3 regions of the Streptomyces sp. NPDC092296 genome follow, and region 2 is predicted to be linked to each of the others. Evidence: riboswitches for the same ligand, from Rfam matches in the RefSeq annotation. Region 2 holds a riboswitch; each other region holds the start of a gene.

The links. A riboswitch is a leader RNA that binds a small molecule or an ion and turns the genes downstream of it on or off. The one in region 2 is predicted to bind cyclic di-AMP.
Region 1: another riboswitch for cyclic di-AMP. It lies ahead of ACIQGZ_RS04980 (transglycosylase family protein); the one in region 2 lies ahead of ACIQGZ_RS11175 (NlpC/P60 family protein).
Region 3: another riboswitch for cyclic di-AMP. It lies ahead of ACIQGZ_RS00100 (M23 family metallopeptidase); the one in region 2 lies ahead of ACIQGZ_RS11175 (NlpC/P60 family protein).

Annotation. Positions count from the first base shown of each region.
Region 1 is NZ_JBIVRB010000001.1:1,072,093-1,079,773, forward strand. It holds gene ACIQGZ_RS04975 (cytochrome P450) at 1-765, shown strand, start outside; cyclic di-AMP (ydaO/yuaA leader) riboswitch at 923-1,088, shown strand; gene ACIQGZ_RS04980 (transglycosylase family protein) at 1,091-2,050, shown strand; gene eno (phosphopyruvate hydratase) at 2,256-3,542, shown strand; gene ACIQGZ_RS04990 (septum formation initiator family protein) at 3,628-4,119, shown strand; gene ACIQGZ_RS04995 (DUF501 domain-containing protein) at 4,176-4,712, shown strand; gene ACIQGZ_RS05000 (exopolyphosphatase) at 4,709-5,668, shown strand; gene ACIQGZ_RS05005 (NAD(P)/FAD-dependent oxidoreductase) at 6,099-7,460, shown strand.
Region 2 is NZ_JBIVRB010000003.1:155,388-163,068, reverse strand. It holds gene ACIQGZ_RS11185 (helix-turn-helix domain-containing protein) at 1-13, opposite strand, end outside; gene ACIQGZ_RS11180 (class I SAM-dependent methyltransferase) at 112-750, shown strand; gene ACIQGZ_RS11175 (NlpC/P60 family protein) at 837-1,910, opposite strand; cyclic di-AMP (ydaO/yuaA leader) riboswitch at 1,921-2,070, opposite strand; gene ACIQGZ_RS11170 (NlpC/P60 family protein) at 2,442-3,473, opposite strand; gene ACIQGZ_RS11165 (NYN domain-containing protein) at 3,637-4,938, opposite strand; gene ACIQGZ_RS11160 (hypothetical protein) at 5,345-5,599, opposite strand; gene ACIQGZ_RS11155 (rhomboid family intramembrane serine protease) at 5,810-6,631, shown strand; gene ACIQGZ_RS11150 (Lrp/AsnC family transcriptional regulator) at 6,707-6,988, shown strand; gene ACIQGZ_RS11145 (aminotransferase class V-fold PLP-dependent enzyme) at 7,036-7,681, opposite strand, start outside.
Region 3 is NZ_JBIVRB010000001.1:18,010-25,690, forward strand. It holds gene ACIQGZ_RS00070 (DNA-binding protein) at 1-74, opposite strand, end outside; gene ACIQGZ_RS00075 (TetR/AcrR family transcriptional regulator) at 163-777, shown strand; gene ACIQGZ_RS00080 (STAS domain-containing protein) at 814-1,143, opposite strand; gene ACIQGZ_RS00085 (hypothetical protein) at 1,368-2,243, shown strand; gene ACIQGZ_RS00090 (DinB family protein) at 2,285-2,863, opposite strand; gene ACIQGZ_RS00095 (hypothetical protein) at 3,071-3,373, shown strand; gene ACIQGZ_RS00100 (M23 family metallopeptidase) at 3,476-4,426, opposite strand; cyclic di-AMP (ydaO/yuaA leader) riboswitch at 4,439-4,657, opposite strand; gene ACIQGZ_RS00105 (MFS transporter) at 4,843-6,408, opposite strand; gene ACIQGZ_RS00110 (VOC family protein) at 6,544-6,891, opposite strand; gene ACIQGZ_RS00115 (ArsR/SmtB family transcription factor) at 7,131-7,463, shown strand; gene ACIQGZ_RS00120 (cation transporter) at 7,466-7,681, shown strand, end outside.

The sequences.
Region 1 (7,681 bases), on a different contig from region 2:
GACGACTTCCGCGACTGGGCCGGGATGATGATCCGCCACGGCGGCGGCCCGCGCGGCGGTGTCGCCCGCGCGGTCAAGCGGATGCGGACGTACCTGGCCGAGCTGATCCACCGCAAGCGCGCGGAGCTGACCGCCGAGCCGCAGCCCGGCGAGGACCTGATCTCCGGGCTGATCCGGGCCGGCGACCACGGCGAGCACCTGACCGAGAACGAAGCCGCCGCGATGGCCTTCATCCTGCTCTTCGCCGGCTTCGAGACCACCGTCAACCTGATCGGCAACGGCACGTACGCCCTGCTGCGCAACCCCGGTCAGCGGGCGCTGCTCCAGGAGTCGCTGGGCCGGGGCGAGACCGGGCTGCTGGCCGGCGCGGTGGAGGAGCTGCTCCGGTACGACGGCCCGGTGGAGCTGGCCACCTGGCGGTTCGCCACCGCGGAGCTGACCATCGGCGGCACGGCCGTCCCGGCGGGCGATCCAGTGCTGGTGGTGCTGGCCGCCGCCGACCGCGACCCGGAGCGGTTCGACGGGCCGGACACCCTCGACCTGGCCCGCCGCGACAATCCGCACCTGGGCTTCGGCCACGGCATCCACTACTGCCTGGGCGCGCCGCTCGCCCGGTTGGAGGCGCAGGCGGCGCTGACCGCGCTGCTCACCCGCCTCCCCGATCTGCGGCTCGCCGCCGATCCGGCCGACCTGCGGTGGCGCGGCGGTCTGATCATGCGCGGCCTGCGGGAGTTGCCGGTGGGCTTCACCCCGGTGGCGGAGTGAGCGGATGACCGACCGACAGTAGGCACGCCGCGACGATGGGTTTGCCTTTGTGTGATGTTCGTGATGTCGGGTTGTTATCCATCAGACGAACTGTCTAGGCTCCCGTCCATCCGCTGACGCGGGCCCCGGAGCGTGGGACGCCGAGTCCTGTCCACCGTGCTCCGGGCCACCGAGACCGACCTTGAGGACAGGAGCGGGGGAACCAGGTAAGCCGCCGTGCGCCCAACCGGTGCGCGGCTCGGGGTGAAGCCGCCTCCGCGCGGCCGGGCCACCTCCCGGTCCGAACCCGACAGCTCACCTCGTAGGCGTCGGAGAGGGACCCCTCATGCTGCTTCCCGGCAACGGCCGCCATCGCCGCATCCGCCCCAGCCAGACCAAGAAGTTCGTCGCCGTCGCCGGTGTCACCGGCGCGGGCATCGCGCTCCCGCTGCTGACGGCGGGCGCCGCCTCCGCCGCCTCCACCGCCACCTGGGACAAGGTCGCCCAGTGCGAGAGCGGCGGCGACTGGGCGATCAACACCGGCAACGGCTTCTACGGCGGCCTCCAGTTCACCCAGAGCACCTGGGCGGCCTACGGCGGCTCCGCGTACGCCGACCGGCCGGACCTGGCGACCAAGGGCCAGCAGATCGCCATAGCGGAGAAGGTGCTGGACGGTCAGGGCCCCGGCGCCTGGCCGGTGTGCTCGGTGCAGGCCGGGCTGACGGCGGGCGGCCCCGCCGCGAGCGTGGACACCGGCGGCAGCCCGGTCTCCTCCGCCACCACGGACGCCGCCTCGCGCGGCAGCGCCCGGGACGACCTGGGTGCGGCCGACTCCACCGCCGCCAAGGACACCGCCCCGACCCAGACCGAGCACCTGCCGACCTTCGACGGCACGGCCGGCTGGGACGCTGAGGACGGCGTCTACTGGTACCAGGAGGACGACTCCTGGCACTGGACCAGCCACAAGGACGTCTACCAGCAGCACCTCGCCGCGGCCGAGCAGCAGGCCGCGACCGCCGCGACCCCGGCCAAGGGCACCGCGAAGCCGGCCGGGAGCACCGCCAAGCACGCCGCCGCGCCCGCCGCCGAGACGGCCGCCACCCCGGCGAAGAAGTCCACCCCCCGGCACGCGGCCCCCGCCCCGGCCGGCGGCCGGTACACGGTCGTACCGGGCGACAACCTCTCCGCCATCGTCGAGGCCCACCACCTGGACGGCGGCTGGCAGCACCTCTACCAGGAGAACCGCTCCACCGTCGGCGCCGACCCCGACCTGATCCTGCCGGGCCAGGTGCTGACCCTCGGCTGACCGGCTGCGCACCGCTGCTGACGCCCCGCCGGCGGCCGCTCCCGACCTCCCGGGACCGGCCGCCGGGTGCGGTGCCGGGCACCGCGCTACCGATGGGTAGAAGTGTTCGACCGGCGAGACAGGGCCCGGGTAGCGGTGGTCGTGACGGCCGGTGCGGTTAGGCTCTGGTCGTAACGACTTCATATCCGCCATAAGGAGATGCCTCGTGCCGTCCATTGATGTCGTCGTAGCCCGGGAGATCCTCGACTCGCGAGGCAACCCCACGGTCGAGGTCGAGGTCGGCCTCGACGACGGCAGCACCGGCCGCGCGGCGGTGCCCTCCGGCGCCTCCACCGGCGCCTTCGAGGCGCTGGAGCTGCGCGACGGCGACAAGTCCCGCTACGGCGGCAAGGGCGTGGAGAAGGCCGTCCTCGCCGTCATCGAGCAGATCGGCCCGGAGCTGGTCGGCTACGACGCCACCGAGCAGCGGCTGATCGACCAGGCGATGCTCGACCTGGACGCCACCCCGGACAAGTCCTCGCTCGGCGCCAACGCCATCCTGGGCGTCTCGCTCGCCGTGGCGCACGCCGCCTCCGAGGCGTCCGACCTGCCGCTGTTCCGCTACGTCGGTGGTCCGAACGCGCATGTGCTGCCGGTCCCGATGATGAACATCCTGAACGGCGGCTCGCACGCCGACTCCAACGTGGACATCCAGGAGTTCATGATCGCCCCGATCGGCGCGGAGTCCTTCTCCGAGGCCGTCCGCTGGGGCGTGGAGGTCTACCACACCCTCAAGGGCGTGCTGAAGGAGCGCGGGCTCTCCACCGGCCTGGGCGACGAGGGCGGCTTCGCCCCCAACCTCGACTCCAACCGCGAGGCGCTGGACCTCATCGTCGAGGCGATCAAGAAGGCCGGCTACACCCCCGGCAAGGACGTCGCCCTGGCGCTGGACGTCGCCGCCTCCGAGTTCTACAAGGACGGCGCCTACCAGTTCGAGGGCAAGGCGCTCTCCGCCGTCGAGCTGACCGAGTACTACGCCGAGCTGGTCGCCTCCTACCCGCTGGTCTCCATCGAGGACCCGCTGAACGAGGAGGACTGGGACGGCTGGAAGACCCTCACCGAGAAGCTCGGCGACAAGGTCCAGATCGTCGGCGACGACCTCTTCGTCACCAACCCGGAGCGCCTGGGCCGCGGCATCGAGTCCGGCACCGCCAACGCGCTGCTGGTGAAGGTCAACCAGATCGGCTCGCTCACCGAGACGCTGGACGCGGTGGAGCTGGCCCAGCGCAACGGCTACCGCTGCATGATGTCGCACCGCTCCGGCGAGACCGAGGACGTCACCATCGCGGACCTCGCCGTCGCCACCAACTGCGGCCAGATCAAGACCGGCGCCCCGGCCCGCTCCGAGCGCGTCGCCAAGTACAACCAGCTGCTGCGCATCGAGGAGATCCTCGACGACGCCGCCGAGTACGCCGGGCGCGGTGCCTTCCCGCGCTACAAGTACGAGGGCTGACAAGGCAGTTCGGCCACCGGTGCCCCGGCGCTCACCCTCTGGGGTGGGCGGCGGGGCATCCGTACGACCACGGAGGGGACGCACCATGGCGATCCGCAAGGCGACCCTGCCCGCACGCGGCCCCGGCACCCGCCGACCCGCGAGCGCCCCCCGCCCCCGGACCCGCTTCCGCTTCACCGGCCGGGCCGCCGTGCTCGCGCTGGTGCTCTGCTCGCTCATCGCGGCGCTGGCCTACCCCACCCGGCAGTTCATCGCCCAGCGCGCCGACATCGCCGCCCAGCGGGCCGCCGCCGAGCAGGCCCGCACCCGGGTCCAGGAGCTGCGCCGGGAGAAGGCCCGTTGGCAGGACCCGGCCTTCGTACGGGCCCAGGCCCGCGAGCGGCTGCACTACGCCATGCCCGGCGACACCCCGTACGTCGCGGTGGACCCGGCCGCCGGCCGGCCCGGGGACCCCGACGACGCGGCCGCCCGGGGGACCTCCCGGCAGCCCTGGTACACCAGCGTCTGGGAGTCGGTGGACGCGGCCGACCGCACCGTGCGCCCGGCCCGCAAGCCCCCGGCCGCCCCTGCCCGGTAAGACCCCCTTCACAGCCAGCACCGCACAGCCGCCCCCGCACGAGACAGCGCCCCCACATGACCACTGCCGAAGAACCCAACGCGCCCGTCGGCCCCGCCGACGTGGCCGCCATCGCCGCCCAGCTCGGCCGGGTGCCGCGCGGGCTGCGCGCGGTCGCCCACCGCTGCCCCTGCGGCCTGCCCGACGTGGTGGAGACCCAGCCCCGGCTGGAGGACGGCACGCCGTTCCCCACCCTCTACTACCTGACCTGCCCCCGGGCCGCCTCGCTGATCGGCACCCTGGAGGCCGACGGCGTGATGAAGGAGATGACCGCCCGCCTCGGCGAGGACCCGGAGCTGGCGGCCGACTACCGGGCCGCCCACGAGGACTACCTGGCCCGCCGCGACGCGATCGAGGTGCTGGAGGGCTTCCCCAGCGCCGGCGGGATGCCGGACCGGGTCAAGTGCCTGCACGTCCTGGTCGGCCACTCGCTGGCGGCCGGCCCCGGCGTCAACCCGCTCGGTGACGAGGCGATCGCCAAGCTGCCCGAGTGGTGGCGCAAGGGCCGCTGCGTCTGCGCGGCCGACCCCCAGACCGGAGGAGACGACCAGTGACCACCACCAGGACCGCCGCCGTCGACTGCGGCACCAACTCCATCCGGCTGCTGATCGCGGACCTGACCCGGCCGGACGGCGCCCCGGCCGCCACCTCGCGCGACGTGGACCGCCGGATGACCATCGTCCGGCTGGGCCAGGGCGTGGACCGCACCGGTCGGCTGGCGCCCGAGGCGCTGGAGCGCACCTTCGCCGCCTGCCGGGAGTACGCCGAGCTGATCCGCAGCCACGGCGTCGGCCCGGAGCGGACCCGCTTCGTCGCCACCAGCGCCTCCCGCGACGCCGAGAACCGCGACGACTTCGTACGCGGTGTGGTCGACATCCTGGGCGTCGAACCCGAGGTGGTCACCGGCGACGAGGAGGCCCAGCTCTCCTTCACCGGCGCCACCCGGGGCCTGACCGCCGCCGGGGTGCGCCTGGAGCAGCCGTACCTGGTGGTTGACATCGGCGGCGGCTCCACCGAGTTCGTGCTCGGCGACGACACGGTCCGCGCCGCCCGCTCGGTGGACGTGGGCTGCGTACGGCTGACCGAGCGGCACTTCGCCGGGGCCGACCCGGTCACCCCCGGGCAGATCGCCGCCGCCCGCGCCGACATCGAGCGGGCGCTGGACCTGGCCGCCGAGCGGGTGCCGCTGGACCAGGCCCGCACCCTGGTCGGGCTGGCGGGCTCGGTCACCACGGTCGCGGCGCTGGCGCTCGGCCTGACGGAGTACGACTCGGCGCGCATCCACCACTCCCGGATCTCGCTGGACCAGGTCCGCGAGGTGACCGGCGGGCTGCTCGCCGCCGACCACCGGCAGCGCGCCGCGCTGCCGGTGATCCACCCCGGCCGGGTGGACGTGATCGGCGCCGGGGCCCTGGTGCTGCTGGCGCTGATGGAGCGGACGGGGGCCGCCGAAGTGGTCGTCAGTGAGCACGACATCCTGGACGGGATCGCCTGGAGCATCGTCCGCTGAACCCCGCCGGGGGCCGGCCGGGCCCGGGGCCGGGCGTCACACGCCCGGCCCGCCGGACCAACTTCGTGAATTTCTTCACATGGAGTTCCGCGTGATCGGCGTCACCTGCCGGGGGGACCGTCCGATATGTGGGACCGAAGGTGCCCGGCCGTTCAGAGGTGCGGATCGCAGGCCCGTCCACCGATCCACGGGCAGAATCGAAAACGCGTGCCGGGCGTGACGCCCTCGCCGGGGATTACGGCAGCTCAGCGGGGTGGCCCGGGAGCGCCGTCCGCAGGACCACCGCCCCCGCGTCGCGGCGGCTCCGGCACGGCCCCCGAGCGGCCGCCGGGGCCCCGAAACGAGGGCCGCGAAATATAGCACACCGTGTCCAGAGGCAGGTGACCAGCCTCGGGAGGGTCGCTGCCCGGCGTGCTGGATACTTTCGGATATGAGCACCACGGAGCGTCCTCGCATCCTCATCGTCGGCGGTGGTTACGTCGGCCTGTATGCCGCGATGCGCATCCTCAAGAAGATGCGCTACGGCGAGGCGACCGTCACGGTCGTCGACCCGCGGTCGTACATGACCTACCTGCCCTTCCTCCCGGAGGCCGCGGGCGGCAACGTCGCCCCCCGCAACCTCGTCGCGCCGCTGCGCCGCGTCCTGCAGAAGGCCGAGGTGCTGACCGGTCACGTCACCGGCGTCGACCACGGTCGCAAGGTCGCGACGATCTCCCCGCTGGCCGGCGACTCCTACGAGCTGCCCTTCGACTACCTGGTGGTGGCGGCCGGTTCGGTCTCCCGCACCTTCCCGATCCCCGGTCTGGCCGAGCACGGCATCGGCATGAAGACCGTGGAGGAGGCCATCGGCCTGCGCAACCACGTGATGGCGCAGCTCGACAAGGCCGAGTCGACCACGGACAAGGACGTCCGCCGCCAGGCCCTCACCTTCGTCTTCGTCGGCGGCGGCTTCGCCGGTGTCGAGACCATCGCCGAGGTCGAGGACATGGCCCGCGACGCGGCGAAGATCTATAACACCGTCAGCCGCGAGGACATGCGCTTCATCCTCGTCGAGGCGGCCAACCGCATCCTGCCCGAGATGGGCCCGGACCTGGGCGTCTGGACCAAGGAGCGGCTGGAGGAGCGCGGCATCGAGGTCTTCCTGGAGACCTCCATGGAGTCCTGCGTCGACAAGCACGTGGTGCTGAAGAACGGTGTCGAGGCGGACGCCTCCACCATCGTCTGGACCGCCGGCGTCAAGCCGAACCCGGTGCTGGCCTCGTTCGGCCTGCCGCTCGGCCCGCGCGGCCACGTGGACACCGCCCCGACCCTCCAGGTCAAGGGCTTCGACAACGTCTGGGCCGCCGGCGACAACGCCCAGGTGCCGGACCTCGCCGCCGGTGAGGGCGCCTGGTGCCCGCCGAACGCGCAGCACGCGGTGCGGCAGGCCATCGTGCTCGGTGACAACGTCATCTCCGGGATGCGCGGCTTCCCGCAGGCCGAGTACAAGCACAAGAACCTCGGCGCGGTGGCCGGCCTCGGCCTGCACAAGGGCGTGGCGATCCTCTTCGGCAAGTACAAGCTGAAGGGCCGCCCGGCGTGGTGGTTCCACCGGCTGTACCACGGCAGCCGGGTGCCGACCATGAACCGCAAGGTCCGGGTCTTCACCGACTGGACGCTGGCCATGTTCCTCAAGCGCGAGGCCGTGGGCCTGGCCCAGATGGAGAACCCCCGCGAGGCGTTCTACGAGGCCGCCACCCCGGTGCCGGCCCCGCGCAGCGAGAAGCCCCTCCCCGAGAAGGTCTCCTCCTGATCTCCCGGTAGTCCGGAGGCTCTCCGCCCGGCAGCGCTGCCGGACCACGACCTCCGTGGTGCTCAGCCGGCCCCGGTGCCGGGCGGAGCCGCCCCGCGACCCGTCGCGGGCGTGAGTCAGCCCCCCGATCGCAGCCCTGCGATCGGGGGGCTTTCTCGTACCCGGGGACCGCCCCCGCCCGGGGGAGTGATCCGAGGCCCGGCTCCAGCGCCGCTTGAGCG
Region 2 (7,681 bases):
CGTCGTCTGCCATGGCTCCATTTGCCGACCCGGCAAGGAATTTTGTCAAACGCCGGGGCGCGGACCGACCCTCGGCAGGGTCCGACCCCCACGCCATGGAGGAAAGCACCGATGACCGATGACCGGAGCAGCATGTCGACGGCGGGGTTCTGGGACGCCCGCTACGCCCGGAGTGACCGGATCTGGAGCGGCGAGCCCAACACCACGCTGATCCGCGAGACGGCCGACCTGACGCCGGGCACCGCGCTCGACCTGGGCTGCGGCGAGGGCGCCGACGCGGTCTGGCTCGCCGGGCGGGGCTGGCGGGTCACCGCGACCGACGTCTCCCGGGTCGCCCTGGACCGCGCGGCCGGGCACGCGGCGGCGGCGGGCGTCGCCGACCGGATCGACTGGCAGCGACACGACCTGGCGGAGTCCTTCCCGGCCGGCGCCTTCGACCTGGTCTCCGCGCACTTCCTGCACTCCCCCGGCATACCCCGGGAACAGATCCTGCGGACCGCCGCCGCAGCCGTCGCCCCGGGCGGCGTCCTGCTGGTGGTCGGGCACGCCGGGCCGCCGCCCTGGGAGCACGGGCCCGAGCAGGAGGTGGACCTCCCCACCCCGCTGGAGCTGCTGGCCGCGCTGGACCTGCCGCGCGACCGGTGGGAGGTCCTGGTCAGCGAGGAGCACGAACGCATCCAGCAGGGCCCCGACGGGAAGCCGGCCACCCGCGTCGACAACACCCTGGGGCTCCGCCGCCTGCCCGGCTGAGCAGCCGGCCCCGGAGACGCGTGTTCCCGGGGTGTCGCCGTCGGCGGCGCCCCGGGAACACGCGTCAGCGCTGGGTCAGCGGTGCGTCAGATCCGGACGATCCGGGCGATCGGCATCACCGTGGCGGACTCGTAGCGGACCACCGCGCCGGTGTGCGGGGCGTGGATGATCTGCCCGTTGCCGACGTACATGCCGACGTGGCTCATCCCGCTGTAGTAGATGATCAGGTCGCCGGGCTTGGCGTTGGCGATGTTGGTGCCGATGTTCGTACCGGCGCTGGCCTGCGCCTGCGAGGTGCGCGGCAGCGAGACGTTCGCCTGGCCGTAGGCCCACAGCATCAGGCCGGAGCAGTCGAAGGTGGACGGGCCGACGTGGCCGTAGACGTACGGCGAACCGAGCCTGGACTCGGCGGCGGCGATCGCGGCGGCGGCATAGCTGGAGGCGGCGCCCGCCGTGCTGGTGGTGCCACCGGTGGCGCCGGAGGTCGTCAGCGGGCCGCGGGCGGCGGCGCGCGAGGCGCGCTCGGCGTCGGCCTCGGCCTGCTGGAGTGCGGCGCGCTCCTGGGCGGTGAGGGTGTTGAGCAGCTCCTGCGCCTTGGCGAGCTTCTGCTGCACCTCGGCCTTGGACGCCTTGAGTTCCTTGGTGGTGCTGTCCAGCTCGGCGAGCTTGTCCTGCGCCTCGGCCTTGTCCTGGTCGAGCTTGCGCTGCCGCTGCTGGAGCTCCTTGAGGACGTCCGTCTGCTGGCTGCTCGCCTGGTCGAGCGAGGACGCCTTGTCCAGGAACTGGCTCGGGTCCGAGGAGAGCATCAGCTGCACGGTCGGGTCGATACCGCCGCTGCGGTACTGCTGGGCGGCGACCTGGCCGAGCGTGCTCTGCATCGAGGAGACCTCGGACTGCCGCCGGGCCACCTGGTCCTGGAGGTGGTTGACCTGCTTCTGGAGCTGCTGCTGCTTCTCCTTGGCGCCGTCGTACTTCTCCGTCGCGACCTCGGCCTGCTCATTGAGCTTGTCGACCTGGGCCTTGACCTGGTCCTTGGTCGGCTTGGGGGCCGCGTGGGCGGCTCCGGCCTGGGCGGAGATGGCGACGGCGGTGGCTGCTGCGGCGGTCAGGACGGATATGCGCGCGCGGCTGGGCTGCTTGGGACGGCGGTGGGACGCCACGAAGGCGGACTCCTTCTTCCTACGTCCGCCTACCGGGTGAGCTGACGGGTTCGGGCTGGAAGCATGCCCTACGACGCCTCAGCCGGTGTTGGCCGGCCCTGACGCCGATTCACCCCGAGGAAGTTGGTTCCCCGGCTCCGATCGACGGCATCCCCTGGAGGACAGCACCCTGTCCTGCCGCGTCTCGAACTCGGCGGGAGCCACCGCCGTCACCCACGTCGGCTGATCACTTCACGGTGGCTCGTCGCCAGACACTAGTAACTGAACTGTGATCCGTTCAAATCCTTGTAGGTAAAAAGTCCCGGTGGCGACAAGATTTCTTCGGAATTACCACAAAGGGTAGTCGACATCTGACCCTGAGCTGATCGTTCGGCGCTGTGAAGCGCTTCGGCGGCCGATCACCGTGGCCGACCTCACTCGCCGCCGCAGCAGCCGACAGGCCCGGCTTGTCCGAAAAGCCGGGCCTGGCATGGTTGCTGAAGGGTACTGAGCACGACCGTACGGCGGTGGCCGCTCGCGGCAGCGCCGCCGTCAGACCCGGCGGATCTTGGAGATCGGCATCGAGCTGGCCGAGACCACCTCCACCGACTTGCCGGGGCGCGGCGCGTGGACGACCAGACCGTTGCCGACGTACATCCCGACGTGGCTGCCGCCGTAGTAGATGATCAGGTCGCCCGGCTGCGCGGCGGCGAGCGACGGCACCGCGACCCCCACCATGCCCTGGTCGCTGGCGATCCGGGGCAGCGTGACGCCCGCCTGCGCGTACGCCCACTTCATCAGCCCGGAGCAGTCGAAGACACTCGGGCCCATCCCGCCGCTGACATAGGCCGACCCCTGCTTGCCGAGGGCCGCCTGCAACGCCACCGCCGCATAGCCGTGCGCGGCCGGCAGCGAGCTGAGGTCCACCCGCTCCATGCCGCCGCGCGAGGCGCGGGCGTCCGCCGCCTCCAGCGCGATCCGCTCCTGCGCGGTGAGGGTGTTGAGCACCGTCTGCGCCTCGTGCAGCCGGGCCTGCATCCGCGCCTTGCCCTGCTTCAGCTGCGTGGTGGTGCGGTCCAGCTCGGCCAGCGTCGCCGCCGCCTCCGCCTTCTGCTGGTCCAGCGAGCGCTGCTGCTCCTGGAGCCGGCGCAGCGTGTCCGCCTGCTGGGCGCTCACCTGGTCCGAGGAGGACGCCTTGGCGAGGAAGTCGTCCGGGTCGGAGGAGAGCACCAGCTGCACGGTGGGGTCGATGCCACCCGAGCGGTACTGCGCCGCCGCCACCGCCCCGAGGCCGCTCTCCAGCTCGGTCACCTCGGCCTGCTGGCGGGCCACCCGGTCCTGGAGCTGAGCCGCCTGCTTGCGCAGCTGCTGCTGCTTCTCCTTGGCGCCGTCGTACTGCTCGGTGGCCTCCTCGGCCTCCTCGTACAGCTTGTCGACCTTCGCCTTCACCTGGTCCTTGGTCGGCTTGGGGTCCGCGTGCGCGGCACCGGCCTGGGCGGAGATGGCGACGGCGGTCGCGGCCGCAGCGGTCAGGACCGAGACCCGGGCACGGCTCGGCTGCTTGGGACGGCGGTGGGACGCCAAGGGAGGTGCTCCTTAGTCCTGCAAACACCACTCGCGCGAGTGACGGTCGGGATGGGGGTTTGACGACAGACCATAGTGAAGATCCGTTGTCCGGCCAAGCCCGGCGGACGCCGCACCGCCCCGCAGAGTGCGGTCATGACCGTAAGTCAGGACAAGTCCGGCCTCAGGTCCGCACCAGCCGCTTCAGCAGCAGCGCCGAGGAGACCGGCCGCGCCCCCGCCCGGCGCACCCCGTCGGCCACCTCCCGGTCGGAGGAGACCACCACCACCGGCCGGCCGACCGGCTCGGCCCGCACCAGCTGCCGGATCAGCTCGTCCGCCGTCTGACCGGTGCGGCTGAACCGCACCCGTACCCCGCGCGGCGGAGCCATGATCACCGGCGTGTCCAGGTCCTGCCCGTCGAAGACGCAGGTCACCTCGGCGCCGCTCTGCGCCGCCAGCATCGACAGGCCGCCCAGCAGCCGGATGCGCTGCTGCTCCAGCGGCAGCATGGGGTAGCCGGTCTTGGTGACGTTGTAGCCGTCCACCAGCAGATGCACCTGCGGCAGCGCCAGCAGCTGGTCCAGCAGCGCCGGGTCGTCCTCGGCCAGCGCCCGCCGGGCCACGTCGTGCGGCGAGGCCGCCCCGGGGGCGACCGCCTCCACCAGGTCGGCGGGCCGGATGCGGGCCACCGGCAGCGCCAGCTCGCGTTGCAGGCCCTGGGCCGCGTTCAGCACCGTGTCCAGCAGCAGCCGCAGCCGCATGTCCTCCACGCTGCGGCCCTCGCGGGCGTTGCGGCGGCTCGCCTCCAACGCCGACTCCACCTCGGTGACCCGGTGCCGCAGCCGCCGGGTCTCCGCCTCGGCGCTGCCGCGCTCCGCCTGCGCGGTGGCCCGCGCCGCCTCCAGCTCGGCCGTCACCTTGCGGGTCGCCGCCTCGGCGCGGCGGGTGTCGCTCTCCAGGCTGCGCAGCTTCTTGCGCAGCGCCTCGGACTCCCGCCGGGCGGCGTCCACCTCGCCGCGCAGCCGGTCGGCGTCGGCCCGAGCGGAGGCGCGCAGCGCGAGCAGCTCGCCCTGGAGCTTCTCCGCCAGCCGTACCGCCTCGGCGGCCGCGCCCTCGGCGTCGGCCCGCTCGACCTCCTCGCCGGCCTCCGCGACCAGCCGGCTCCAGCCGGCCGAGCGCACCAGGTAGGCCGCGGCGGCCACATCCATCGGGTCGGCGGCGGGAGGCACGGTGCCGCCCTCCAGCGCCCGTACCAGATCGGGCTGGCCGAGCCGCAGCCGCTCCGCGATCCGCAGCCGGAACAGCGGCTCCGCCTCCAGCGCGGCGGCCAGCGCGGTCGCCGCGTACCGGGCCCGGCGGGCGGGGGTGAACCTGGCGTACGGGCGCAGCCCGGCGGGGAGTTCGCCCAGGGGCAGGGTGCCCAGGGCGTCAGCGGCTATGCCGACCACCCGGCGGCGTACGCCCTCGGGGAGCGGCCGGTCCAGCCGCTCACCGTCGCCGCCACCGGCTTCCGCACCAGCCTCCGCAGTGCCGCCGGCTCCCGCAGTGCCGTCCGCTCCCGCAGTGCCCTCGGCTCCCGCTCTGCCCTCGGCTTCCGCACTGGCTGCCGGATCGGTCGCGGCCGAGCCGGGGGCGCCGTCGGTGCCGGGGACGGCGGCGCCGGTCGCGCCCGCCCCGGTCCCGGCGTCATCGGCCGCTCCCCGCGCAGCGGGCTGCTGCCCCTGCGACCCGGCCGCCGCTCCAGCTCTGTCCACCACGTCCACGACTCCGATCCTTCTCGTCCGGCGCCTCCCCGCACACCGTCACTTCGATTCTCGCGCGTACCTTGCCCCGCCCGGCAGTCCGCCACACGAACGGCGGACCCACCGGGCGGGCACGGGCGGCCTTGCCTCAGGCCCCGTCCTGCGGCGCGTCGCCGCCGGGACGGGCGACCAGCTCCACCTGGTCCACCGCGTTGCACCAGCGGCAGCGCACCGACTCCACGGTCTCGCTGAGCACCTCGCTCTCCTCGACCCGGGGGTCGCCGGCCAGGTCGAGGTGGACGAAGTCGACCACGCGCGAGGCACGGGTGACGTCGAAGCGGGTCAGATTGCCGCACAGGGTGCAGCGCCAGCGGGTCCCGGCGTCGGGCACGGGGACGGGCATGGGGGGTCCTCTCGGGTCGTCCCGGTCTCGGGGTGCTGCGGGCGCGACCAGCCGTCGCTCCCGCACATCGCGCAACGAGAACCCTATGGCCTGCGGAGGCGCCGGTGGATACCGAGTTCGCACCTCGGGACGGACCACCCGCCCGGTACGACTCGCCCGTCCGCAGCACCGCGCGGTGTCGGAGCGGCCCGGCGGAGGAATGCTCCGACCATGGTGATCCCGGTCCGCGAGGACCTTCCGCTCCGGCGGCCGCCGCTGGTGACCGGCGCGCTGCTCGCGGTGAACGTCCTGGTCTTCGCGGTCGGCCCGGCCTCCGGGCTGGCCCCGCCGCACGGCTCGGCGCAGCAGCGCGACTGCGCACAGCAGCGCTACGCGGAGCGCTGGGGGGCTGTCCCGGCGGAACTGCTGGGCAACCGCCCGCTGCCGCCCGCCGCGCTCCCGGCGCCCGTACCGGGCAGCCCCCGGTGCCCGGACGTCGCGGCGCCCGGCAAGGTCCCGGCACTCTCCGCGCTCAGCTCGCTCTTCGTGCACGGCGGCTGGCTGCACCTGCTCGGCAACCTGCTGTTCCTGGCCGTCTTCGGCGGCGGCGTGGAGGAGCGCCTGGGCCGGCTGCGCTTCCTGGCGCTGTACCTGGGCGTCGGCTGCCTGGCCACGTACGGCTACGCACTGGCCGAGGCGCACACCGCCGAGGCCGTCCGGCCGCTGATCGGCGCCTCGGGGGCCATCGCCGGGGTGCTCGGCGGCTGCCTGCGGCTCTTCCCCCGGGCCCGGGTCACCGCTCTGGTGCCGCTGCTGCTCTTCCTGCCGCTGCGCTTCCCCGCCTGGCTGGTGCTGGGGTTCTGGTTCGGTACGCAGGGGTGGCTGGCCCGGTCCGCCGGGCAGGCGGGGCCGGGGGTGGCGTACCTGGTGCATGTGGTCGGCTTCGCGCTGGGCTTCCTGGCCGCCTGGGCGCTGTACGGGCGGCGGCGCGGTGCGGGCCCGCCGGTACGGGCGGCCGGGGCGCGCCGGGAGTCCGACCCCGACCCGGTCTGACCGCCCGCTGTCGCCAGGGCGCGACCTGCCTCAGTACGCTGGCCCGGCAGCCCTTCGACCGCTCAGGAGACCCGTGTGATCAGCGCGATCGTGCTCATCAAGACCACCGTCGACCGGATTCCGGAGATCGCCGAGTCGATCGCCGCACTGGAGGGCGTCACCGAGGTCTACTCGGTCACCGGCACCTACGACCTGGTGGCGATGGTCCGGGTGCGCCGGCACGAGGACCTCGCCGACGTGATCCCGGGCCGCCTCAACAAGGTCCCCGGGGTGCGGCAGACCGAGACCCACATCGCCTTCCGCACCTACTCCCGGCACGACCTGGAGGCGGCCTTCGCCCTGGGCCTCGACGAGTAGCCACCCCGACCAGCGGCCACCCCGACCAGCAACCGCAGGGCCGCCGCTCAGCGGCGCCCGTCCGGCACGCAGCGGCCGCCCTCGGTCCGGTACGACCAGCGGGCGCCGTCGCTGACCAGCTCCCGCACCGCCGTCAGGAAGCGCTCCACGTGCTCGTCGGGCGTGCCCGCGCCGAAGCTCACCCGGATGGCGTTCAGGCTGCGCTCGCCGGGCAGCGACGGCTCGGGCGCGCCGCACGCGGACGGCGCCTCCTCGGTGCCGCCCCAGCCCGACTCGGCCAGCAGGGTGCGCACCAGCGGATGGGCGCAGAACAGCCCGTCGCGCACCCCGATGCCGTACTCGGCGGAGAGCGCGGCGGCGAAGTGCGAGCTGTTCCAGCCGCCGACCACGAAGGAGAGCACCCCGACCCGGGGCTGGTCCTCGCCGAACAGGCCCAGCACCCGCACCTCGGGGATCTCGGCCAGGCCCGCCCGCAGCCGGGCCAGCAGCCGCTGCTCGCGGTCGCGCAGCGCCTCGAAGCCCGCCTCGGTCAGCGCCCGGCAGGCGGACGCCACCGCGTAGGCGCCGATCACATTGGGCGAACCCGCCTCGTGCCGGGCCGGGCCCCGGTGCCACTCCACGGCCACCGCGCCGTCGGCCTCCCGGGCCACCGTGCGGCTGGCCCCGCCGCCGGCCAGGTACGGCTCGGCGGCG
Region 3 (7,681 bases), on a different contig from region 2:
GCGTAGACGGCGGCGACCGGTCCGGTGGCGGCCTTCTTCCGGACGGGTGCGGTGTACCGGTAGAGCGCGGGCATGGCTGACCCCCTCGAATGGTATTGCAACTGGGAGTTGCAATATTCTGAGCGTGCCACGCCACCCGATCCAACGCAACCAGGAGTTGCAATGCAGTCCGACCGCCCGACCCGCGCAGCCGCCTCCGCAGCCTCCCGGCCGGTGGGGCGCGGCCCGAAGGTACGGGCCGCCGTCCTCGCCGCGACGCTCACCGAGCTGGCCGAGACGGGGTACGCCGCGCTGACCGTCGACAACGTCGCCCAGCGGGCCGGGGTCCACAAGACCACCGTCTACCGGCGCTGGCAGGACCGCGAGACCCTGGTGGTCGCCGCACTGACCGAGCACATCGCGGCGGACATCCCGATCCCCGACACCGGTGCGGTGGAGACCGACCTCCGGCTGCTCGCCCGGGGACTCATCGGCTGGGCCACCAGCCCGTCCGGCCGGGCCGTGCTCTCGGTGATGCTCTCCGACGCGATCCGCCTGCCGGAGGTCGCCGAGGCCCGGCGGCACATCTTCGAGGACCGCGTCCGGCGGGCCGCGCCGGTGATCGTCCGCGCCGTCGAGCGGGGCGAGCTCCCGGGCGGCACCGACCCCGCCGAGGTGGTCCGGACGCTCGCCGCCCCCGTCTACTTCCAGCTGCTGATCACCGGCGAACCGCTCGACGAGGCCGCCGCCGACCGGGCGGCCCGGATCGCCCTGGCCGCCGCCCGCGCGACCCCCTGACCCCGGCCGACCAGTGACCAGGCAACCGGGCGGGCCTCAGGCGGCGACGCCCAGCAGGCCGTCCAGCCCGATCAGCCGCAGTACGCCGGCGGGCTGCTCCTGCACCCCCAGCAGCACCGGCGCCGCACCGCCGCCCACCGTCTGCCTGCGGCGCAGCTCGACCAGGAAGTGCAGCCCGGCGGAGTCCATGAACGGCACCCCGCGCAGATCCACCCGCAGCGGCCCGCCCGCCTGCGGCAGCCGGGCCGGCAGGCCGTCCAGCAGGCCGTCCAACAGCGGCCGGGTGTCGTGGTCGATCTCCCCGACCAGGGTGAGCACCGTGCATCCGGCCCGGTGGTCGAGCGTGGCGGTGAGGGTCTGACGCACGTGCACCGGCCCCTTCGCGGGTCGAAGGCCCGGCGGCACGCGGCACGGACCCGGGTCGGGCCCCCGACGAGGGCCTGTACCGATCCACCGTGCCATCGCCGCCCGGGTTCCCGCCAGCGGTGTGGGCCGCCCGGCGCGTGAACATCCCGTGCCGAAAAGCACACGGCCGGTGCGGCACTCGCGCGGCGGCGGCACGGCTCCGGGGACCGGACTACGGTACGGGGATGGACGACGCACAGGCTCTCGAACTCATCCCGCGCACCCGCACCGACGACCTGCTCACCTGGTGCGCCACGGACGGGCGCGAGGTGGCCGAGCGGCCGCTGCGCATCGTGCTCACCCTGCTGGAGCTGACCGGCTGCCGACTGCGCGACGGCTGGCCGGAGGTGTCCGCCAAGGAGCTGGACCAGCTGCTGTACGAGCTGCTGCCGCTGACCGCCGACGCGGAGGGCGACGGACACCAGGCGTACCTGGACGCGCTGGCCGCCGTCCTCGACCACCAGCGGGCCGCCAAGCGCCTCAACGCCAAGCGGCACGCCCGGCTGCGCGAGGAACTGGAAGCGCTCGGTGCCGGGTTCCCGCTGGTCATGCGGCTGCCGGGCCGGCTGACCTGGCCCCGGCTGTATGCGATGCTGCTGCACGCCGACGGCGTGGACACCACCGACGCGGGCGCCGTACGGGCCTGGCTGGACGCCTTCCGGCAGCGCGGCGAGGACGGCCGGGCGGCGGCCTGGGCCGGGCTGCCGCAGCTGGTGGTGGCCGAGGAGGAGCACGGCCGCCCGCAGGCCTGGGACCGCACCCGGCTGATCACCCTCGGCATGTCCACCGAGAACGCCCGGCTGCTGCTCGGCAACCGGCTGCTGGAGCGGGTGTACCGCTCGCTCTCCGCCCTGGTCGCCGCCGGGCAGAGCCTGCCGCCGGAGCTCGGCCATGACGTGGAGCGCTACGGGGAGCTGGTCGCGGACGAGGCGGTGCGGCTGCTGGGCGAGTGGACGGTGCCGGGGCTGCCCGCGCTGCTCCGCGCCGACTACGCCGACCTGGCCCCCGAGCCGGGCCAGGCCGAGCTGGACGGGTACCTGACCGCCGCCGACCGGGCCTGAGCCGGGCCCGACCCGGCCGGGCGCGGCGGCCCGGACCGGGGTCAGGCGCTCTGCTTGGCCCTGTCCTCGCCCAGCTGCCGGGTGGTGTTGGCCCCGTCCAGCGCCTCCCGGATCAGGTCGGCGTGCCCGCAGTGGTGCGCCGTCTCCCGGAGCAGGTGCAGCAGGATGCGGCGAGCGGACCAGTACTGCCGCTCCGGCGGGCTCCACGGGAACTCGGGGAGCGGGATCTGCTGGTCCAGGTCGGGCAGCGTCGCGACGGCCGCCTCGGTCTCCCGGGCCGCCGCCGCGTAGTCGTCGATCAGACCGGCCAGGGTCTGGTCCTCCGCCATGCGGTGTTGGTCCCCGTTCAGCATCCCGTCGGGCAGGCTGCCGTCCTGGCGCGTCATCACATGCATCCAGGCCCGCTCGCAGTGGGCGACATGGCGCAGCAGGCCGCCAAGGGTCAGCTCGCTCACGGTGGTGCGGCGCGCCGCCTCCGCGTCACCGATCCCCCGGACGGTGACCAGCAGGGTGTTCCGCTGCTCCGCCAGCATCCGGAGCAGCTCGTCGCGCTCCCCGGCCGGGGCGGGCGGGGTCTGGGTGCCGGGGGTCTGGGTGCCGGGGGTCTGGTCGCTGGTCATGCGTTGGTCCTTTCCGCTGTCCGTTGGGATCACCATAGGAGGCAATGCGGTCAGGATCGGTCCGCAATAGGTCCGCGAGCGGAACGGGGAGCGGAACGGGATTCGAGACGGCTCCGGCCGGTGGGCGCGGGGCCCGGAGCGGACGTTCTAGGGTCGGTGCGGAAGCAGATGTCGCACGGCGCGTGAGCGCGGACAGGGAGGCGCACGATGGCGAGGATTCCGACGGCGGCGGTGGCGGCGGCCGGGCTGGTCGGCGGCTACGGCGTGGCGCGGTGGACCAGGAAGCGGCCGCTGGGCGGGGTCGCGCTGGCCGCGGCGGGGGCGGTGGCGGCCCGGCAGTGGCAGCGGCAGACCGGTACGGCGGGCGCGGCGGCGCTCACCGGCCTCTATGCGGCGGCGTTCGCCGGTTCGCACCCGCTGGCCAAGAAGGTGGGCGCCTGGCCCTCGGTCTTCGCGGTGTCCGGCGCGATGGCGCTGGCCTCCTACGTGGTGGCGGACCGGCGCGGCTGACCGGGCCGTCCGATGGGCAGGCCGACGGCCCCGGCGTCGGGGGGATGATCGCCGGGGCCGTCGGCGGCCGGGGGCTGCCGGAGCTTCGGAACCGCTGCCGGCTCAGGGGGTGAGGTCGTGCGACTGGAGCCACAGCTTGGGGTCGATCGGCGCGCCGCCGCCCGGCCGGACCTCCAGGTGCAGATGCGGCCCGGTGACATTGCCGGTGGCGCCGGACCGGGCGATGACGTCGCCGGCCCGCACCGCGCCGGACCCCTGGCCGATCGAGGACAGGTGGCAGTACCAGATCTCGGTGCCGTCGTGCAGCCGCTCGATGACCCGGTACCCGTAGGCGCCGGACCAGCCCGCCGAGGTGACCGTGCCCGCGCCCAGCGCCTTGACGGCGGTGCCGGTCGGGACGGCGAAGTCCAGGCCGGTGTGCAGGTGGGACCAGTAGGAGCCGGCCTGCCCGAAGCCCGCCGTGAGGGTGTATCCGGAGACCGGCAGCACCAGGTCACCGAGGAGCGCGCGCTCGGCCTCGCGGGCGGCGCGCTCCGCCGCCGCCTTCTGCTGCCGGGCCTCCTCGGCCCGCTGGGCGGCGGCCTCCTTGGCGGCGGCCTCGCGGGCGGCCTGCTCCTGGACGGCGCGCTTGGCCTCGGCCTCGCGGGCGGCCTGCACCCGGGCGGTCTCCTCGGCGGCGGTGCGCTGGCTGTCGGCCTGCGCCTGGATACGGGCGGCCAGGGCCACGCCGGGGTCGGTGGCCTCGGCGAACGCCGTGCTCCGCGCGTCGTCGGCCTGCTCGGCGGTGGCGGTGGCGGCGTACGAGGTGAAGCCGGTCGTCCCCAGGGTGGCGGCCATCGCGGCGACGCCTATCACCGCGGAGGAGCCGATGCCGCCGCTGCGCTGCCTGGGCATCCGGTGGCGGCCGCGGTCCGGCTCGCCGCCGAAGCCGTCGGCCTGCGCGGGGATCTCGGGCCAGGGCTGCCCGGTCGGCCCGGTCGGCCCGGTCGCCCCGGAGAGTGTGGTGAGCGGCAGGGTCGAGGGCATGCCCTCGGAACGGTACGTCGACGCCACGGCAGGCGCACTCCTTTCCTTCCCTCACGCCTACCGGGTTAGCTGACGGGTTCGGAGCAGGAAGGTCTCCTACGGCTGCGGGGGCCTGCGGCCGTACCCGGGCGAGCGTCTGGTAACGCTCCGTCAGGGTGCGAACAGGTCCGCCGCCGCCGATTCACCCCAAGGAACGGTGGTTCCCCGGCTCCCGGACGCCGCCGTAACGGCGCCTCCAGGATTAGGCGTTGGCGCACGGTGCCGTCGTGGTACGGCGTTTGCGACCGCGCTGCGTTATCAAACGTTAATCCCAGGCCGCCGCAATTCCAAGCCACTTGGGAAATGCAGACGGTCACATGAACGACGGAAGGGGTGATTTGTCGCGGTTGATGGGAAGCGCGGCACCGCTCCCCTCCCCAGGGTCAGGAGCCGGTCACCGTACGTCAGGTTCGGCCCGGTGCGGCGGCTCCGGACGCCGCCGGGTCCTCCGCCGTGAGCGGCATCGCGATGCTCTCCAGTCCGCGCCGCTCCGCCTTCACGCCCAGGAACAGCTCCACCACCCCGGCCGCGATCATCAGCGCCGCGCCGATGGCGAAGGCCACTGCGGTGTCGGTCGGCTTTCCGGTGCTCACCAGGTCGGCGAAGAGCAGCGGCCCGGAGATACCGCCGACCGCCGTGCCGACCGCGTAGAAGAACGCGATGGCCATCGCCCGGGTCTCCATCGGGAAGACCTCACTCACCGTGAGGTACGCCGAGCTGGCCCCCGCCGACGCGAAGAACAGCACCACCGTCCAGCAGAACGTCATGGTGAGCGCGGAGAGCACGCCGTGCTGGAACAGCAGCGCGGTGCCCAGCAGCAGCACCCCGGAGAGGATGTACGTGCCGGAGATCATCGGTTTGCGGCCCACCGAGTCGAAGAATCCGCCGAGCAGCAGCGGCCCCAGGAAGTTGCCGACGCAGATGATCACGAAGTAGTAGCCGGTGTGGCCGTTGGGCACGTCGAAGAAGGTGTTCAGGATGGTGGCATACCCGAAGGTCACCGCGTTGTAGAGGAACGCCTGGCCGATGAAGAGCGCAAGGCCGAGCACGGTGCGGCCCGGGTAGAGCTTGATCACGGTGTGTGCGATGGTGATGAAGCCGATGCTGCGGCGCTGCCGGATGGTGATCGACTCGTCCGGTTCCGCCAGCGCCTGGTGCGTCTCCGCCTCGACGATCCGCTCGGCCTCCGCGACCACCTCCTCCGCCTCCCGGTCGCGGCCGTGGATGAACAGCCAGCGCGGGCTCTCCGGCACATGGCGCCGCACCAGCAGGATCACCAGCCCGAGCACCACGCCCAGGGCGAAGGCGACCCGCCAGCCGACGTTCACGGCCAGCAGCGAGGTGTTCAGCAGCGGCACCGAGATCAGCGCGCCGGCGCCCGCGCCGATCCAGAAGCTGCCGTTGATCACGATGTCGATCCGGCCCCGGTGGCGGCTCGGGATCAGCTCGTCGATGGCGGAGTTGATCGCCGCGTACTCGCCGCCGATCCCGAAGCCGGTGAAGAAGCGGCAGAGGAAGAAGAACCAGGCCGTCCAGGAGACGGCGGTCAGCGCGGTCGCCGCCAGATAGAGGCAGAGGGTCAGCATGAACAGCTTCTTGCGGCCGTAGCGGTCGGTCAGCCACCCGAAGAAGAGCGCCCCGCTGCACGCCCCCGCCACGTACAGCGCGGCGGCCAGCCCGGAGACCTGGGCGGCACTGACGGCCAGGCCGCTGCCGGACTCGGAGAGTCGGCCGGCGATATTGCCGACGATGGTGACTTCCAGCCCGTCCAGAATCCAGACGGTGCCCAGGCCGATGATGATCCGCCAGTGCCAGCCGGACCACGGCAGCCGGTCCAGCCGGGCGGGGACCTTGGTACGGATGGTGCCGGTCTGCACGCCGCCACCGCGCCCGCCGCCACCGCCGCCCCCGGCCGGCGGCCCGTCCTCCGACGCACCCGCCCCGGTGTCCCTGCCTGCCGTGGAACTCATGCCCGGCCCTCCGCGATCGGCCCCCGGCCACCGGCCGCGCCGGTGGCCGCCGCTGTGGCCCGCACAGCTGCGGAGGGCGTCTGCCCCGGCCGTGCCGGAGCGACACCACGCCCCGGCGGGCCCCCGCCGGGGGGCCTAACGCACCAGGCAGAACTCGTTTCCCTCCGGGTCCGACATCACCTGGAAGGCCCCCTGCTCGTCCGTCCGCACCCCGCCGACCGCCCGCGCGCCGGCCGCGAGCAGCTGCTCGCGGACCCGGTCGATGTCGGCCACGCCGATGTCCAGGTGCAGCCGGTTCTTCCGGTCCCCCCTGGGCTCCGGCACCCGCTGGAAGGCGATCCTCGGCTGCCCGTCCGGCGGGTCCACGTACGACCAGTCGGGCCCCCGGTCCACCGGACTCCCGCCGAGCACCGCCGCCCAGAACCGCACCAGCACGGCCGGCTCGGCGCAGTCGATCACCAGTTCCTCGATTCGCCCCAGCACGCGCCCCAACCTACTGCCGCCACTCCCGGACATCGGGCCTGGCCGGTATTGGCCCACCTCGCCGGCGAGCCCGGGTGCCCGCCGACCCGGCCGCGCTCCCGGGCGGCGGCCAGGCCCTCGTTGCCGCCGACGATGGGTTCGCAGGTGAACCCGGCGAGGGCGGCGAAGACGTGGAGGGCGAGCCGACGCGGTGGTTATCCATGGTTCCCTGAATTCAGGAGTACGTGTACTGTCGTGCCGTGCTGACTGTTGCCTCCGACATCGAAGTGCTGGCCCGGTTCGGCCGCGCGCTCGCCGACCCGATCCGCTGCCGCATCCTGCTCGCCCTGCGCGACGCACCCGCCTACCCGGCCGACCTCGCCGACGCCCTCGGGATCTCCCGCACCCGGCTGTCGAACCACCTCGCGTGCCTGCGTGACTGCGGGCTGGTCGTCACCGTCCCCGACGGCCGGCGTACCCGCTACGAGCTCGCTGACGAACGCCTCGGCCACGCGCTCGATGACCTGCGCGCCGCCGTGGTCGCCGTCGAGACCGACCGCACCTGCCCGGACGCCGAGACGAAGTGCTGCTGACCATGTCCGCGGAGATGTCCATATCCCTCGGCCCCGGCCCGGCCCGGCGGGACGCGCTCACCCGCCGGATACGGCTGCTGGTCGCCGTGACCATCGCCTACAACGTCATCGAGGCGATCGTCGCCGTCACCGCCGGGACGACCGCCTCCTCCACGGCCCTGATCGGCTTCGGCCTCGACTCGGCCATCGAGGTCTCCTCCGCCGCTGCGGTCGCCTGG